2 regions of the Paenibacillus sp. FSL F4-0097 genome follow, and region 2 is predicted to be linked to the other one. Evidence: predicted binding sites of a transcription regulator. Region 2 holds the regulator's gene; the other holds the start of a gene.

Region 1 (9,094 bases), 1.4 Mb from region 2:
TATCCTGATACTCATCCAGCAGAACCTCATCGAATTGAGCACGGTATTCCATAGCTGCATCAGAAGGCAGGGAATGACCGGGCGTAGAGTCCGGATGGCGTAGAATTTGCAGACAATAATGCTCCAAATCACTGAAGTCGACTAGACCTCTTCCTGCTTTTTCAATTCTATAACGTTCACCGAATGCTATCACTGTCTCTGCAAGCTCTGCCATCAGTGGAGCCGCTTCGTTCAGCTCTTTCAAAAAAACCTCAGGCGGACGGCCAAACAATGCTTTCTGAAGATCTAAAATACTCTTCTTCACACTGTCGCGCAGTTCCTTCACCATCTCCTGCAGTCCAGGATCTGTCGAATCCTTCTTACAAGCCTTTAATTTCCCAAAATATACTTCCATGAAAATATCATATAATTCTGCCCAAGGTCGTTCGTTTACGGCATCCTGCAGTGCATTTACCATCTCAAGATCAGCGGTTAAATTCTCAGCATAGGGTGCCGGACCGCCCGGCTGCAGTGCAATCTCCCGGCCTTGAATCAGCTGACTGGCTGCGCCCGCAAGTGTCAGCTTCGCTTCTTCAAGAATGCTCAGCACCCATGGCGTTCCACCCAGACTTTCGGTGTCTGGCAATGAGAAATCAGCTGCAGTATCACGGAGCCATTGCGCAGGCCAAGGATGGCTGCGGGCATAATCATGCAATCGCTGTATGAGCGCATGCACTGCATCATCACTGCGTTCACCACTGAACCAATCAGCGAGCTGCACAAATATACTATCCTCGCCATCCGCACCTGCTTCACCGTACTTTTCCTCCAGCAACTCTTCGAGCAGCTCCTGCCGCATCATCTCCGCTTCATGCTCATTTAATATGCGAAAACCCGGATCAATCGGAATCATTTGATAATAACGCCGGATCACTTCCAGACAGAAGGAGTGCAACGTTGTAATCGAAGCTTTGCCCAGCAGGGATAGCTGACGGCGCAAATGGTCGTTCTCCCCATTCTCCTCCAGCTCCCGATCAAGGGCTTCCCTGATCCGCTGCCGCATTTCGGCAGCCGCAGCTTTGGTAAACGTAGCTACTAATAGCCTGTCTACACTGAAGCCGTTCTCTTCCTTACTGATTTTTCGAATAATCCGTTCTACCAGCACCGCCGTCTTACCGGAACCTGCTGCCGCAGCAACGAGGATGTCATCACCGCTCTCCGCAATGGCGCGCCACTGGTCATCACTCCATATACTTCCTTCCGGTTTCGCTTCTATTTCAACCTTCATACTCAAGGTGTAGTTCCTCCTTTGCGGGACAGCAGATCCCATATAACGTCCTTCCCTGGCTTACCCAGATTGTTATAGCTGTTGCCTTCCACAGCTTCATCGAACTGGCAGACAGGTCTAAAGGAACAGAATGTGCAGGCGGTCTCCTGCCCAATTCGGTACGGCTCAATCGCCACATCACCTTCTGTAATCCGTGTCCCGATATCCGAGATTGTCCCTCTAACGGAGGATAATAGATGACCCCACTGCTCTGGTGTAGCTACTGAAGCACTGCTATAAAAGCTGCCGTCAGCTTTTACTGCTACAGGCACGATAGAAGAATACCCTTTGTCTAAAGTGGTATCCATCAGGGAGACAACCTCACGATCTGCTGTAAGCAGTCCTTTCATCTTGAAGCGTTTCAACAGCTCTTGCTCAGCCTGTTCCTTGTTCATCCCATTGGATGAGGTCAACAACGGATCATGCACATGGAAATAAAGTGTGCCGGCTGGAAGTGCCGGCTGCCCCAGCCATTGCTCCGAATATGTTAGCAGCACATCCAAATAAGTCAGCATTTGCAGCGATAATCCATAATACACCTCATGCAGCTTGAGATCCTTTTGGCTCGATTTATAATCAATTACCCGCAGAAGAATTCCGTTCTCTCCACGGGCCATATCTACACGGTCAATCCGGCCAACAACCTCCATCACGCAGCCATTTGGCAGCGTAATCCTTAAAGGCGGCAACTCCTTATCCGGTCCAAAGTCCAGCTCCAGCCCTACTGGCTCAAAGCTGCCCCGGCGGGCATGCTCGCCCAGAATCACAGAAGCACGTCCAACAATATTCTTAAGTTTACGGGAGATGTACCCGTAACGTTTGGAGCTCATTAGGATTTCACCCTGCAACATCGGAGATAGCCGCTCTACTGTCTCACTGGCCTCACGCCGACATTCATCCGGAGACAAGCTGCCCCAGCCCCGTCCCTCTTGTTTCAGTCTTATCGCCATATCACTTAACGCAGCATGGAACAGCTGTCCAATATCAGGTGCTTGCAGCTTATATAGCTGACGCTCCTTCAGTCTTAGTCCGTAGGACGCAAAATGGGAAAATGAGCACGCAACAAATTTCTCCATCCGGGACACACTGCCCCGCAGTGTTGAGCCACCATACAATCTGAGGCTTGTGCCACGCTTTAGCTTCGTTCCCTCATTACGATAGAACAGTGAGCTTAGCAAACGTTCCAGTTGAAATTTACGATCTTCGTTCTTAGTAAACCAGTTATACACATCCCACCATAGCTCCGGAATTTCTGTCCCCTGGCGCCACTGCCGCAGCTGCATAATCAATGCGCGAAGACTCTGTTCTGGTTGACCAATGAAACCGAGATGAATAGAATTTCCGACTTCTGCCGGTAGTCCCGCAGGGGGAAGTGCTGACAAGCTATGCTCTTGAACCCTTGGGAACATTCTATGCAAATGCCGGATAACCTCAGAGGGAAGGAGAGCTTTGCCCTCATCATCTGCTGTAGCGTAGCTAATCCAGAGCTTTCGGCTTCCTGTCGTTAGCGCATTATAGATCAGAAACCGCTCGTCCAGCAGTTTACGAGAAGCGCCGGGAGCAAGCTCCATTCCAGCATTCTCTAGTACGGAGCGTTCACCTTCCGAGAGAATTCCATCTTCCTTAAACTGCGCAGGCACAACACCTTCATTAAATCCAAGCAAAAAAGCGTATTTAACCCCCGTTGGGCGAGTCCGATCCATATTGCCGACCAATACTTGATCCAGTGCGGGCGGAACTAGTCCCATTTTAAGCTCAGCAAGTCCTGTCTCTAGAACTCCGGTGAACACTTCAAACTCAAGTCTTTCATTGCCCATCATTTCTACTATCTGATCTAGCAGATCAAGTACCGCACCCCACAACTGGCTATGTTCCCTAGCCTTCTCGGGTTGGCCCTTCTCCATAGACTTAACACTGAGTTTCTCCAGCTTTCGTGCAACATCCGTCTCTTCAAGCAGCTTGTACATTGCCGTACATAGTTCAAGGCCGCTACGGCTTTTCTGGATTCGTTTCTCAAAAGCAAATAATGGTCCTGTTATACTAGCACGGCATCGTTCCATAGTAGCAAGCAGTTCATCATCCATCTGTCTGCCGCCTTCCAGCGACAAGCTAGGAATACCTTTCCATGAGCGGCCATCCGTCCAGCGATACCCTTGAATCCCACAAGCCAGCACATAGTTTTCTAAAGCATCCATATCCTCACGTGTAATACTACCGTCTAGCGGAAGCAAAAGCTCCGTCTTTACGCAACGGAATACATCCTCGTAACGCCAGCGACGACGCACTACATCCAGCGCGGAACGTATAAATTCCACTAGCGGATGATGCAGCTCATTTACCTTCTGGTCCAGAAAAAATGGCACTCCGTAATCTTGGAACAACGGTTGGATCAGCTGCTCGTAATCGCCAATATTGCGCATCAATACAGCCATTTCGCCATATTTTGCACCTTCATCACGCGCCAGTCTAGTCATTTCGCGCAGTGCTCCCTCAACCTCTGCTCTGTGCGAAACTGCGGCGCCTATGGATATAGCCTCTCTTGCCAGTTCATCCGCACCTATCCAGGCCTTCCGGCGATCATATCCCCGTTCAAGGTGAGCAAGTACTGGACTTTCTTCAAAACGCGGAAGAACCGTTGGCTCCAGCAGCTCGTCCCACACATCAATGCCCAGCTCTTCAGCTATTCCACGCAGTTTAATGTAAGTAACCGCAGTGGGGTGAAACAATTCAAGCTCATTCAACTGATCTCCATATGGGTAAGGACGATCAATTGTAAGCGAAACGGTCAGCTTCGAAGCTTGCTGCATCAATTCTCGAAGCACTACGAATTCCTGCGGAGTAAATCCATGGAATCCATCTACCCAAATCTCCGCCCCGCGAATGTAGGAGGAATCAGGAATATGCTCAGCCAGTTCTGCTAAACGATCCTCTTCATCGATATAGAGACGTGACATTTCCTTCTCTAAATCGCTGAATACCAGCTGCAAATCATCCAGCTTACCCTCAAGAATAGGACTTCTTGCAATAGCTCCTCGCATAGCGGACAACTGCTCTTCTAAATCAGTGGAACCCAAACAGCAACGCTTCATCTCCGTGTGCAGTTGGTTCAGACGTTCCACAAAACCCGGTCTGTCTGCTGAGGCACCGAACAATTTCAGTTCCTCTTTGCGACGACTGATGATTTTGTAAATTAACATTTTCTTACCTTCATCACTGATTGGCAGACTTGCACTGCCACCAGTTTCCTGCTTCACACGATAGGCAAGCCGCGAAAAACTCAGTGTCTGCGCCCGAAGGCTTCCCTTCACATTCCCTACGGTCAAAAGCCCCCGTTCTGCTCCAAAAGAACCTTGCTCTGGCACAAGAATAATAATCGGCGCACCAAGCGGTTCCTTCTCTAAGGAAGAAGAGATAGATTCCCATATTTTTGTTGTCTTGCCACTGCCCGAGCGGCCTAGTAAAAAGGTTACCGACATAAATGATAGACTCCTTCCGTAACGGAGAAAATATATAAATTACAAGGTGAAATATCCACCTATTGATTACACTCCAATTAAAAAAGTTCAGTGATTCCTCGTCCCTTCAGTATATCATAACCACACTAATCGGAACATGTGTTTGCTAGTATTTTCTAATGTTTTACAAAGGATAACAGCTACGAGTACAAATAAAAAAAAGCAAACCTCCGGATTTTGGCGGCTTGCTTTTTAGAGTGTTTAGTTTGTTTTTAATGCCAGATGTGCAACGTTAGATTAGAGCTGCCAATGTCGGAGCATAGGGTCAATGTTAGACTGTTCGGTGTTCAGCGTTCAGCATCCAGCGTTCGGCATTCAGCGTCCAGCGTCCAGCGTCCAGCGTTCGGCATTCGGCATTCGGCATTCGGTATTCTGCGTTCAAATTGCACATTTTCGGCTAGGCTTGTTTCATTAATTACTTACAGACCCAGGAGCCGTTATTCGTGGATTCAGTGCTGTTTTGGCAACTTTTCGGACCCCATTGACGCTATTCTTCGAAAATGTGTTGCATTACGGGTGTTTTAAGAGCAATAGCGCCTTTGGGGTCCGTAAGAATTCAATAATAGGCTGTTTACGCTAAATAGAGTCATCTGAGTCCGTTGGCAACTACTTGCCTTACAGTCGACTCACGGCCACCCTACGTCCAGCCCTTTTATCCTATTTGTTACTTGGCAATGTAAACCTTTTTGACCTTCAGGCTTATTTTTTACTCCGCACTTCAAAAATCGCAAACTTCAGATAGTGTCCTTCATTAACGCCAAGTATTTGTGGGTGGTCTTTGCCTGCGGCCCGCCATTCCACAAGTCTCAACACCTTGCCAGCATCTTTAGCTGCATCGGCAATCGTTTCGAGGAACAGATCTGGCTGCATATGGTAAGAACAGCTTGCGGTAACCAAATAGCCGCCTTCGTTCACCAGCTTCATCCCGTGCAGATTGATATCCTTGTAACCACGGCAAGCGCCAGCTACTGCACTTTTGGTTTTGGCAAACGCCGGAGGGTCCAGGATGACTACATCCCAAGTTCTTCCTCCACCTGCCGTCATCGGCTTGGATGTGTCGGTTTTGGCTGTTTTGCCTCCGGATTTAGGATTTGTAGCAGTTGCTGCCGTCTCTGTTCCACTTGCAACTGTCGCCCGTTCAGAACGTTCCTCTAGTCCTTTAACCTGATTCCGTAAATATGCAAAAGCATCATCCACTACGAATTCAACACGATCGCTAAAGCCGTTCAGCTCCACATTCACTTTGGCACTCTCAATGGCATGCGCTGAAACATCGAGGCAGGTTACTTTTTTCGCGCCATACTTGCAGGCATGCAGCGTGAAGCTGCCCGTATGTGAGAAGCATTCCAGCACTGTCGCACCGTCCCAATAAGGGAACGTTACATGTTTACCGCTCTTATTAACTGGCAAGGTCTGTAGCGAACCCTCCTCAGTTTCGATTTCCTGCAGCGTAATGCCGCTTCGTCCCCCCCAGCCTTTCATGAGCGGAGCAATAGAAGCTCTATTCTCACGTTGGTCAAAGAAGTAGCCAGTCTTCTGGCCTTCTTCAATATCAACGACCAGCTTCAGGCCATTCTCACTCACAGTTACATGCCGTGGACACCCCCCATACAGCAAACCCGTTGTCTGCTCCATACCTTCAAGCTCGCGCACACTAACATCACTGCGCTCATAGATTCCGCGCGGTGCCATAACCTGCACCAATGCTTCGACGATTTCTGCACGCCGCTTGTCCATTCCGAGCGTAAGCAGCTGCACAACCAAAATATCTCCGAATCGATCTACAATAAGCCCCGGCAAAAAGTCCGCTTCACCATAAACCAAGCGATAAGCATCCGCACCCGGAAGGAACCGATTTCTGTGTTGCAGACAATTCGCAAAACGTTCTGCAAAAAAGGCTGTATCCATGATCGCAAGGGGTCCCTGTGATACAATTCTTACCCGAATCTGTGACGCTGGATTGTAATATCCCACGGCCAAAAATCGGCCCTGATGATTAAGGACATCTACTAATCCCCCCGCTTCCGGATTTCCTTCTACCGATGCGACTTCACCTGCATAGACCCATGGATGGCCCTGTTCCAGTCTTTTTTTGCGATTGCGTTCTAAAATAACCGATGGCAATGACTTCAACTCCCTGTTTTTCTAAAAATGTTTTTATACATGTCCCATGCAATACATTCATATATTGGTGTACAACCCTCGTCCAAAGGAGTATGCCCTATGTTCAGTGATTTGCTGTTCCCTATCATATATGGTCTTGTTATCTTTCTAGCCGGCATGAAGCTGATGGAAACGGCGTTGTCCAAGCTAGCAGGCCCTCTATTAACTACAAGTCTAAATAGAGCTACCTCAACACCTATTAAAGGAATGATTGCCAGCAGCCTGTTGTCCGCCTTACTCCAGAGCAGTACTGCTGTAACGGTGTTGACTATCGGCATGGTCAATGCCGGCCTGCTCACCTATGCCCGCACACTTGGCATTATCTTGGGCAGCAACATCGGCACCACATTAACTACAGAATTGATCGGACTTCAGATCAATACCATGGCCACGCCCTTGCTGGCAGCCTCGCTCAGTCTGTGGGCAGCGGCAGTTATTGCAGGCGAACTGCCGCCTACATCGCGAGTGGCAGAGCTCTGCCACAAAATATCCCCGCCACTGCAATTTATCAGTCTGGCTGTATCAGGCTTCGCCCTCGTCCTATGGGGGATCGCTGTCATGCAGTCTATCGGCGGAACACTTCAGGAAAGTGGCTTATTCCTCTGGTTCCTAAACCATGCCGCTACAAGTGCCCTATGGGGGCTCGCCGCTGGAGCGTGCCTAACAGCCCTGCTCCATAGCAGCGCTGCTGTCATAGCTATGGCTATGAGCATTGCCGCCTCGGGTGCCATGCCGCCTGAGCTAGGTATAGCCATTGTGCTGGGCGCCAACGTAGGCACCTGTGTCACAGCGGTCATCGCTTCCATCGGCGGCACGCCATCCGGCGTCTTCGTCGCTTGGTCCCATGTTGCGCTTAATGTAGGCGGTGCACTACTATTCTTGCCCATGATCGGGCTGCTACAAGCAAGTGCAGCATGGATTGGTGGAGGCCCTGCTTCACAAATCGCCCACGCCCAGACCATTTTCAACGTAGTCTGCTCACTTCTAGCACTGCCATTATGTTACCTGCCTATATGGACAAAACTGGAAAAACGTCTTCAGTCTTAGCTTAAAGGTACCGTTTTTTTATACCCCAGCTTTCCACAACTGTACTATTATACTTCAATCGAAAATATTATAAAACCGCGAACCGTCGTAAAAAGTGATCACCGTCGAGAAAATTCCAATCAGCGCAAACAAAGCCAATGCAAAATAATCGTCTCTCGTGAACGGGCGACTGCTATACCAAGTTCGTTTTGTCTCAGTGCCAAAGCCGCGCAGCTCCATAGCGGTACTGATATTTTCAATTCGCTCGATACTAGTCAAAATTAGGGGCATCAGAATCGAAATGATATTTTTTAGCCGCTTAGGCAGCTTTTCTTTTCTAGAAATATCTATTCCCCTTGCTTGAGCAGAAAACGATATATTCTCATAATCTCGTTGAATATCCGGAATGTACCGCAAAGCCAGCGATACAGAATATGCAATTTTATAGTTCACTCCAACTCTGTTTAAGGATGCTGCAAATTCACTGGGATGGGTCGTTAGAAGAAACAATAGTGCCATTGGAATGACCACTGCATATTTGAGGGCAATATTGAATTGATAGAATAGCTGCTCCCAAGTTACCGTATACCGGCCTGCAATGTGCATAATATCATGACGTGTACCGTAAACACGTACGCCCTCCAAAGGAGAAAAGATAAAGATAGCTATATGATTAAGCAAAAAGAAAATCAAGATGAAATATAATACGAAAGCATAATCCTGAAATTGGACTTTGGAAATTCTAAAGGCAAGCAAACTAAATAACAGCATCACAATTAGACATCTTGTATCATATGTAATCATCCCCGTCACAGACCACACTACAAATAAAATCAACTTAGTAGCGCCGGTAAGACGGTGAATAGGTGAATCCTGCTTCGTAAAAGTTAACATTTTGGCCTTCATCCGCCTCGGCTCCTCCTATCATACGCAATGAACCTTCTAACGAACTCCTCAGGTTGTTTCAGTTCAGCTTTTACAGCTAGGGCAAAAAGCGAGGTTTCTTTCAAGTTCGCTTTTTTTACCACATCAGTATTCGTTAATATTCGCTCAGGGCTATCATCCGCAAGCTTCACGCCATCAG
Region 2 (9,094 bases):
CCTTTGAATCATGGTTTCACAGACAGCTCTTTGCTAGGCATAGAGTGCTGTGTCCGGGCTGTCACATGTGAAGTGACATTATATTGTCCTTCCTTTTCAAGGGTCCCTTCAGCTTGATAGACTCCTTTACCTATTAGCTTTCCCTTAAGCTCTATTTTCTGTCCCTTATCATTTTTATTCACAATTTCGAACAGAACCTCTTTTGCATCATCTACTGCCTCGTTATCTTGGGTCACCACAGCTTCAAAGGTTACCTTTTGATTTACAACAACTTCTTCAGGACTCCATTGTAGTTCGACTTTGATAGGTTCCATAGACATGTTCATATTCATGTTATGTATTTCTGAATGCTTGGTTCCATTTGAAGAACATCCACCTAGTACTAAAAGTGTTGCACCTAATAATACAGCGACTAATTTCTTCGATCTCATCATTTGGAGCCCTCCCAATCATTATCGAATAATAAAAATCTACCAATTCATGTTATACATCTCCATCTATTATACACATTATTATTGGTTTTTCAGTATTTTGCATCAATTCCGCATTAGACTTGTGACTTAAATCATTTACTTAAAAAATCTAATGAAATCCTTATGTTAGTATGTATGTACAGAAAAGCAGCGAGTTTCTTAGGATCTTAGAAACTCGCTGCTTTTATAAAGTCTTTATGTTGGAGCTAATAGCTCTGTATATCTTACAAGGATTGAACTAGTGGAAGAAGCTCCTCAAGGTGATTGATTTCATGATCCGGATGAATATCAAGACTAGGTGCTCTACCTTTTCTATTAATCCAGACCGTGGTCAACCCTGCTGCCAGCCCCCCACGGATATCCGTTGTAAGCTTATCGCCGACCATAACCGCTTGCTCAGGAGTTACATCAAGAAGCTCTAAAGCATGCAGGAAAATTTCCTTATCCGGTTTGCCTTTACCAAAGCTTCCGGAAATCACAATATGATCAAAGAAAGGAATTAACTCTGGCACACCATCTAGTTTTTCTTGTTGCAGTGCAGGACAACCGTTCGTAAGTAGCAAAAGCTTCACTTGACCCCGTAACTGCTCCAGTACATGCATTGTTTCTTCATAGATGTATGGACGTTTTCTGCGCTCTGCTGCGAATTTAGTTGCCAAGGTCTCAGCTAGTGCTTCGTCTTCCACCCCTAAGGCTGCAAGTCCGCGACGCCAAGACTCTTTACGATAAACCGGTGCAAGCTGCTCCAATTGACGGAATTCTGGCTGTTCACCTGCCGTAAAGTTAGCCCAGAGTGCTTCATATGGATTAATTCCGATCATCTTTGTAAATGGGAACGTCTCATAAGATTCATACAAGCTACTTGCTTCCTTACGAACTGCAACTTCTAGTTCTTGTGGATCAATCGTATCCCCGGCGGCTTCACAAGCAGAACGAAATGCTTCTTCGACGCTCCGATCATCCCACAGCAATGTATCATCAAGGTCAAATAGTACAGCAGAAATTGGCATTACAGGTCTCCCTCTCCCTTTAACTGGTCTAGTTCTATTCGTGAACTACTTCAATGTTGTGAGCTTTAGCAAATGCTTCTAATCGTGTACTCATCGCATTAGTATCATAGCGATTCATAAGTCTTGTGAAAATCCATTTCGTACGTTTCCCTTTGTGCTTAATGACTACAGCTCCACGCGAAAGGGTGATTTTCTCAATATCTGCAGCTGGAAGCCCGCGTTCGCGATTGAATTTAATAGTAGACAGTCTTGCTTTTTCCACCTTCAAGTACGGACGACGGAAGAACAATAGCGCTGCCAGCAAATAGTACAGTACTACTCCCAACCAATTAGCCAGCATGCCATTTCCTTTGGCCTGATCAATAGAACCAACTACCCAAAACATAGTGCCAAGTATCACTAACACTACCGGAAATGCAATGTTGCGACCTTTAAAGACTTCGGCATTCTGGGTAGGAGATTTAGAGGCATAAATCGTATCCTTACCTTGTTTCTTTCTTTGCTTGTTGATTTGCTGTGTGTTGCGTTGAACCATTCTTTCCCAAGAACGGGCCATGTGCGTTCCCCCTAGTCATCCTGAAATATCTATGAAAAGGAACAGCGAGCTAATGTTTAAGCCCCTTGTTACCTTGTTCATGCTCATCGTTATCTACTACTTCAATAGTATTTAATTGTGCTCGGAAGTTATTGCGGATATTCCCCAGGTAAATTTCACGAAGCTTGGCGCGTTCCGCCACTTCCTCTTGATTAAGGCCTACGCTCTTCTGTTTGCGTGCCAATTCGTTAATTCGCGCGACCAACTCATCAATATTCAATACTTTCCCTCCCCCTATAAATTAATTCTAACTCTGCCATGAGAAAAAGAGCTTGTCAAGGTCTACTCCCTGCAAGCTCTACTGGTCATTCTATTATGTTCTCAGAAAATTAATAAATAGGTAAAGTAAGTATGTCTCCAGCGTTAATTTGACTACTCTTAATCCCACTTGAACGTTTAATTCCTTCTATATAAACAACTGTCTTCATATCAGCCGGTTTATTCTTAAGGGCAATACTCCATAGTGTATCTCCACGTTCAACCACAATCCGCTTCTCTTCCTTCATTATAGTCGTCGATCCTGCAAATACATTTCCCACTACTGTTAGGCCAGAAAATACTAGCACGATAATCAATATTAACTTAATAAAGAAGTCCTGACGGAACAACGAAATCATCCCTCCTAGCAAACGTTCCGTTATCTCTTTTACCTTAGCGGAATTACGGGCAACGTCATTATGTCCTAAAGATTCAACCACTGGGGCCTTATCGTAGATGCTGCGGTATGTACTGTATTTTAGCATAATTATCATCCTCCAAACACTTGTTCTTACTTTCGAATTCATAATAACACGAACATGTGTTTTGTTCAATACTATTTCAGAACAATTGTTCTCTTTTTTTTGAGAGACTCAAGTGGTACATTTTATTATCATTCGTCTACCATTTTTTAACTCTAGCAGATTAATATTTATAATAGTTAGAACTTATGTTTGTGCGAACGGTAGTTCTATGTTATAATTTTCCCAAACATTACTATATGGGGTTGATTCCAATGTCAAAGATTTCAAGTCGCCAGCTGGCGATCCTGGAATTTATACGAAGCGAAGTCCGCAGCAAGGGTTATCCACCTTCCGTCCGGGAAATTGGAGAAGCTGTTGGCCTTGCTTCCAGCTCCACAGTTCACGGTCATTTGGACCGGCTTGAGAAGAAGGGACTTATTCGTCGAGATCCAACGAAGCCACGTGCAATAGAATTACTAGGCCAAGAGGATTCAGAGAATGTTCACCAATTCGCCCAGACCATCTCACGGATTCCTGTCGTAGGTAAAGTTACCGCCGGGGTACCTATCACTGCTACAGAGAATATCGAGGATTACTTCCCACTTCCTACTCACTATGTAGGTGACAACAAAGTATTTATGCTGTCAGTTATGGGTGATAGTATGGTGGATGCTGGCATTATGAATGGTGATTATGTAATTGTTCGCCAACAACAAACAGCGGACAACGGAGATATCGTTGTAGCCATGACTGAAGAAGATGAAGCAACCGTTAAGACCTTTTACAAGGAACGTGATCATATACGGCTTCAGCCGGAGAATCCAGCTTATGAGCCTCTTCGCCTTAATCGCGTAACTATTCTCGGAAGAGTCATCGGATTGTTTCGAGATATCCACTAAGTATGCACTCCTACCATAAAAGGCTGTTCCGCAAATGCGGAACAGCCTTTTTTCTGTGTATTTTGCTTTCTCAACCACTAACGAACATTTGTTCTCGTTCGCTAAAATGGGCATTTTCTATGAATAACCGTTTAGGCGTTCTGCTCATATCCTAATTAGAAAGGAGTGTTGTGCATAATGCCAAATTACCGAATTATTGTAGATCTGACCCAAAGAATGTTATATCTTCTGGACAATGATATTGTGATTAGAGGTTTCCCTGTCGGCATTGGTAAGATGTTAACCCAATCCCCAGTGGGAGAATTCACGATTATTAACAAACAACCCAATCCAGGTGGTCCCTTTGGTGCCTTTTGGATGGGACTGTCTAAACCACACTACGGGATTCATGGAACGAATGATCCTTCCTCCATTGGGAAAGAGGTATCCCACGGCTGTATCCGGATGTACAACGAGGATGTGTTAACACTCGCAGCTATCGTCCCTATAGGAACACGAGTAACGATAAGGAATTGAATTCGCTGAGGACCTCACAACCCCCAAATCACCATATACAGAATGGGGGTCATTACATAAGTAAGTATTTTTTCATTAGCATACTAGGAGTTTGGTGATTATATGTCGAATATTGTTAACAGGATTGCAAATTGAAAAGGATGTGTTTAGTTTTGAATAACTCAAAAATTAGAACCCTCGTCGATTTTAAAGTCGATGCACTGGGTAAGCTGTCCGGTTTACTTTTAAATGATGAACAAGCTAGTGGAAAAAAAGTGAATTTGCTCACCTCTTTTGGCAGCATTCAGGGAATCGTCTCTCCAGCCGTCTCCAACAAAGAGGATGTATTTGATTTAAAATCTTTGATGGATGATGTAATAGTAGACGAATACATATCTTATTTGGGAGCAGAACACCCTGATAAAAATTTCAGCTATAACTTTGTTGTCCTCAATGACGTTACTGTAAGACCTTATGCTAGTTATGGGACTCCGATCGAGTACAAACAGCTGATTGTTTATACCGATCATATCACTGCCTTCAATTTTCTATAGGTTATATACTTACCTTAAAAAGCACCCTTGCAGCAACCCCCAATTTTGCGCCATTTGCAGAATCGGCAGGTTTCTCCGGGTGCTTTTTTTGGGCTAATTCCGAAGCCGATCCTATAATTCCACGAATTTCCCTTTTAAAAGATACTAGTGGGGATCATTCAGGCATATCTTTCAATAAGCAACAATTTGAGTCTAATGAGATAACTGGGAGGTGATTATATGCTGATTATCTTAGTGTACTTATTTGCTATTTTAGGAGTTGTTTTAATTCTAAGTGCCGCCATTATAAAATTGAAAACGCTATCCACTTCATCTGATATTTCTATGCTAGTTAATGCGGCTGCATCCTTTAACATCATTTTCACCAAAACATTCATTCCCCCCAATCAATCTCACTTGATCGCACTTAACGAACCTAATAAAAAATTAGCAATAGGCACCAGAAATCCGAAGAGCAACAAAAAAGCAGTAGCAAAGCTATACTCTTTCGATAATGTAATGGGATCCGAGATTGTGGTTAACGCACTTACCCTTTCAAAAGTCTCCAAAAGACAACAAAACAGCAAAACAACTGCAACTAGTGCAGATATTAACGTCCTTAAGGAAGCTGATGAAGAAGCTAATGTGATAGAAGAACTCACGCTTAAATTATATATGAACAGCAAAGAAACGCCTGTGTATTGTATTTCCTTCTTGCCGGGTTTATTGCCTATTCAACAATCCGACAACCAGTACAAGGAAGCTTACTCCCAAGTACAACAATTGCATGCACTCTTCAGGTCAATCGTATCTGAATAATTAAGTTGTTATCGCCATACCTCTCATTTGATTTCGAAATAGAAAGAACCTAAAATTGCACACTAAACCCATCAAACTGGTGAATACCCGTACCATGTGCCACTACCTTTTGCTCACGTAACTCACGAACTGCCTTTTTGACCTCTTGTAAAATAGATGGATCTAAACCCAGTGTATTATGAGAGCCATATACTTGGGTAACCCCTGGAATTTCTGTAATCTTCTCTAAGGATGCCACTAAATCAACCGGACTAGTCGAAGGGTAAAAGGCATAGATTGGCGTAACGTCATACAATAAATCACCTGTAAACAGATATCCGTTGGCATGATCAAAAAGGCTGATATGACCTGGCGAATGACCTGGTGTGTGGTAAATTTCTATTTTGCGCCCGCCTATGTCGAGCACATCCCCTTCTTGTAAAAGAGCTGTTGGTTTCCCTTGAAAAGGTATGTAGGTGTTAGGATCAAAGGTTTCAGGAACAGGAAGGGTGATGTCCCGGCTCATATCTTTTCGAATCTGGGCAAGGGACAAGCCTTTTATTCCGTTAATCAGCCAATCCTCATCCGCTTTATGAACATAGATTGTCTCGAATTGCCCATGACTGCCAATATGATCTGCATGCACATGCGTAGTTATGACAGCGATAGGTAAATCCGTTAACTGGTCCGTTATTCTTTTTATATTATCAATACCTAATCCCGTATCAATTAACGCGGCTTGTTTTTGCCCCAAGAGTAAAAAAGAATGCACCTTTTCCCAATGTCCATATTCACTGATTGCATAGGTGGTCGGATCAATTTCAGTTACTGTAAACCAACGATCTTTAATCAATTACACTCCCCCATTCCATTTTTCCCTTACATGCTCTTCTCCCTTACAATAATCCGCCTGTTCATCTGCTTGATAGATTTCTTGATAGGGCAAAATGTTGATTTTGCCTGAGTCTGGATATTCGCAAACATCTATTCCCTGATTCGTTCGGAGATCCAGATACCTGCATGGTGCATCGGAATGATTATAAAGCTGGTGCGCCCCTTCCGGTCCCATTTCAAAAAATATTACATCCCCTTCAGTAACCTCCGTAAAACCCTCGGGTGTTCTTAACATCGCTTTTCCCGCTAAAATCACAAATATTTCTTCAGCATTTCTATGAAAATGATAAGGAAAAGAATATTTATCAGGATCTAAAGATCTGATATCAAAAACTAAATGCTTGGAGCCCACCATTTCAGCTAACCTTTCACTCGTATGCCAAGCAAACTCTGGGATCGGGGACTGTTTTTGTGTAAAAGAGACCGTATTTTCATTAAAAATCTTCACCATCTGCAACACTCCTCCTTATGTTGTGCGTTCATTTACAACAAATAAAGAATCCCAGCTACAGCTAATGAAATAAGACCACCTAAAGCGGACCAATTCGCTACTTTTTTTTTAGCTTTACGGTCTTGCTTAGATTCCGAATAAAAGTTACCTCTTTGTTGTGTACCTGTCGTGAAGGCTCCAACACATATACCTGAAATTATAAAGAAGCCCAATCCTATGTAAATAAAAATTTGCATGAACTTACTCCTTCCCAGGAAAGAATTAGTTATCTATATATAAGATATTTTAACATTAAATCCCTCTACTACGTGCCCTGACTTTCGGACCCAGATGACGCTATTTGCTAATTTTCAGCCTTTGGAGCATGGTTTCGGACTCCAGTGACGTTATTCCTAAAAAAGAAGCTCATATTAGGTCTTTTTATTGCCAATTGCGACTATGGAGTCCTTTATTATCCCAAATGTAGGGTAAAGCTTCGTATAAGGTCTGCTGGATCCTATAGCAGGCTCATACGCGAAATTTGCAACCTCAGCAAACGAAAATTGGCGTTCGAATGAAGTAAGGTACCAAAAAGAAGAAGAAGTGTGCCAACAACCATTTTTTTGATTATGGTTATGGCACACCCCTTCTACTCCGCACAACTCCTTCGGCTCTGATCACACTTAATTCCTTTCAAGTTCAAGTGTTGCCAGTGAAACCATCACCCAAGGTGCAAACTTATTCGACGAATCCCCCTTAGGATTGTGTATCCGAAAAAGAAAAGCTTCCCCCGCCTGATTCTTCCAGACCATATAATCTTCTATCCCTTTATCACCGGTTGCCTGCAGATATAGTTCAGCAAAACCTAGAGGATGTTCAATTAGTTCCCCGCTATGGTCGTTGGCTTTGCCAATTGCAGAAAGCTCGGTTTGTCCCTGCTGCTTCAAAGCTGTGAGATCGTAATCGGCAGGTAAGTGTTTAATTTCGGCATAATAGGTTGGATCCTCAGTTAATGATAAACGACCAGACTGTGAGTCTAGTGTGAAACCCTGAAAAACATACAGGGAATATCCATCACCTTTCCCAAGTGTACCTTCTTGCCCTGAGACCCCTCCCTCCTGTTCACCAAATGCTTTGGTCTTTGGCCGATCGGATGTTAGAGGATCAGTGGCCTCCGGACTGGCGGACTCCTGCGCCTCCATAGAAGGAGTAGCAGAAGGTTCAGGAGTGCTTGTAGCTTCAACAACTGGCATTGTCGCTGCACTTGACGCTGTAGGTTTTGCCTCGTCTGTTGTTTTATTGTTACTACATGCACCGAGAATTGAGGAAGACAGAAGAATACTAGTAACTGTAGTTAATAATATTTTTTTCATTACGCACCTCCTTATTACTATATTAGTTATTACCCACATGAGTGACGTGTCCTCTTATTCTTCAAACCTTTTCTCAATTTTATTGCTACGGATTGAAAAATTTCAAACAATCGACTCGTTCTTATTTACAGCTATGGAGTTGTGCTCGAAATTCAAATTGTTCCCGGACGATTCGGGCACCAACTATCTTAATTAATGCCACCAGATTCCATAAAGTGACCCATGAGATCTTAGTTCTTCTCGGTTTCATAAGGTTAATTGGACTGAGCAAGAGCAAGGTAGACGATAAAACAATTAAAGTGAAAAAAAATTTACAATCACTTTTACTTTAACACTTTTAGAATATACAAAAATAATAAAATAGCGACTCACAGCCAACCGCGGGGGGGGTCTGTAAATCGCCATTCTTAATGGTCTGTAACTCAGGTCTTGTGTCAATACTCTTTGATAAATTCTTTTATAGTCACGATGCGGGAATATAACCAATGACTGACCATGACTATGTATAATCGTCTATAGAGTTATTTTTTTGATTTATAACTTCTTACTAATAAACTAATACCTTTAAAAATCAAAACCACTAATATCCCGAAAATTATCAAAGTTAATATTAAGTTTGACCAAACTATATCCAAATTCACTCCTCCGTCTCTGCATTTAATTCTTCTATATCCCATCATATCCCATTATTTATGATAAATGAACAGCTTCTTACACGTTAAAATTGTTAATCAACAATATGCCAATTTTGATATTCACCTGTAAAACATCCTCGAATAACCTTAACCTCAGCTATTTGTGGGCATTTCGCGGGCATTTTTCGTAGACATATCATTGATGGTTACAAAACCACTATTTTGCCCAAACAAAAA

The links. The regulator LexA, encoded in region 2, represses DNA repair genes until DNA is damaged. The targets are predictions, from matches to a motif close to CGAACATATGTTCG.
Region 1: the regulator LexA is predicted to act here: its motif matches at 4,914-4,927, upstream of addB (helicase-exonuclease AddAB subunit AddB).

Annotation. Positions count from the first base shown of each region.
Region 1 covers NZ_CP151965.1:5,237,745-5,246,838, forward strand. Annotated here, with positions in the region: gene addA (helicase-exonuclease AddAB subunit AddA) at 1-1,267, opposite strand, end outside; gene addB (helicase-exonuclease AddAB subunit AddB) at 1,270-4,782, opposite strand; gene MHH86_RS23555 (class I SAM-dependent rRNA methyltransferase) at 5,521-6,945, opposite strand; gene MHH86_RS23560 (Na/Pi symporter) at 7,045-8,031, shown strand; gene MHH86_RS23565 (energy-coupling factor transporter transmembrane component T) at 8,086-8,916, opposite strand; gene MHH86_RS23570 (ABC transporter ATP-binding protein) at 8,913-9,094, opposite strand, start outside.
Region 2 covers NZ_CP151965.1:3,854,646-3,863,739, forward strand. Annotated here, with positions in the region: gene MHH86_RS17270 (FixH family protein) at 9-434, opposite strand; gene MHH86_RS17275 (HAD family hydrolase) at 698-1,483, opposite strand; gene MHH86_RS17280 (hypothetical protein) at 1,518-2,039, opposite strand; gene MHH86_RS17285 (DUF896 domain-containing protein) at 2,089-2,298, opposite strand; gene MHH86_RS17290 (LysM peptidoglycan-binding domain-containing protein) at 2,408-2,821, opposite strand; gene lexA (transcriptional repressor LexA) at 3,073-3,699, shown strand; gene MHH86_RS17300 (L,D-transpeptidase) at 3,877-4,215, shown strand; gene MHH86_RS17305 (hypothetical protein) at 4,368-4,748, shown strand; gene MHH86_RS17310 (hypothetical protein) at 4,968-5,546, shown strand; gene MHH86_RS17315 (MBL fold metallo-hydrolase) at 5,596-6,378, opposite strand; gene MHH86_RS17320 (cupin domain-containing protein) at 6,379-6,870, opposite strand; gene MHH86_RS17325 (DUF5316 domain-containing protein) at 6,903-7,106, opposite strand; gene MHH86_RS17330 (hypothetical protein) at 7,533-8,222, opposite strand.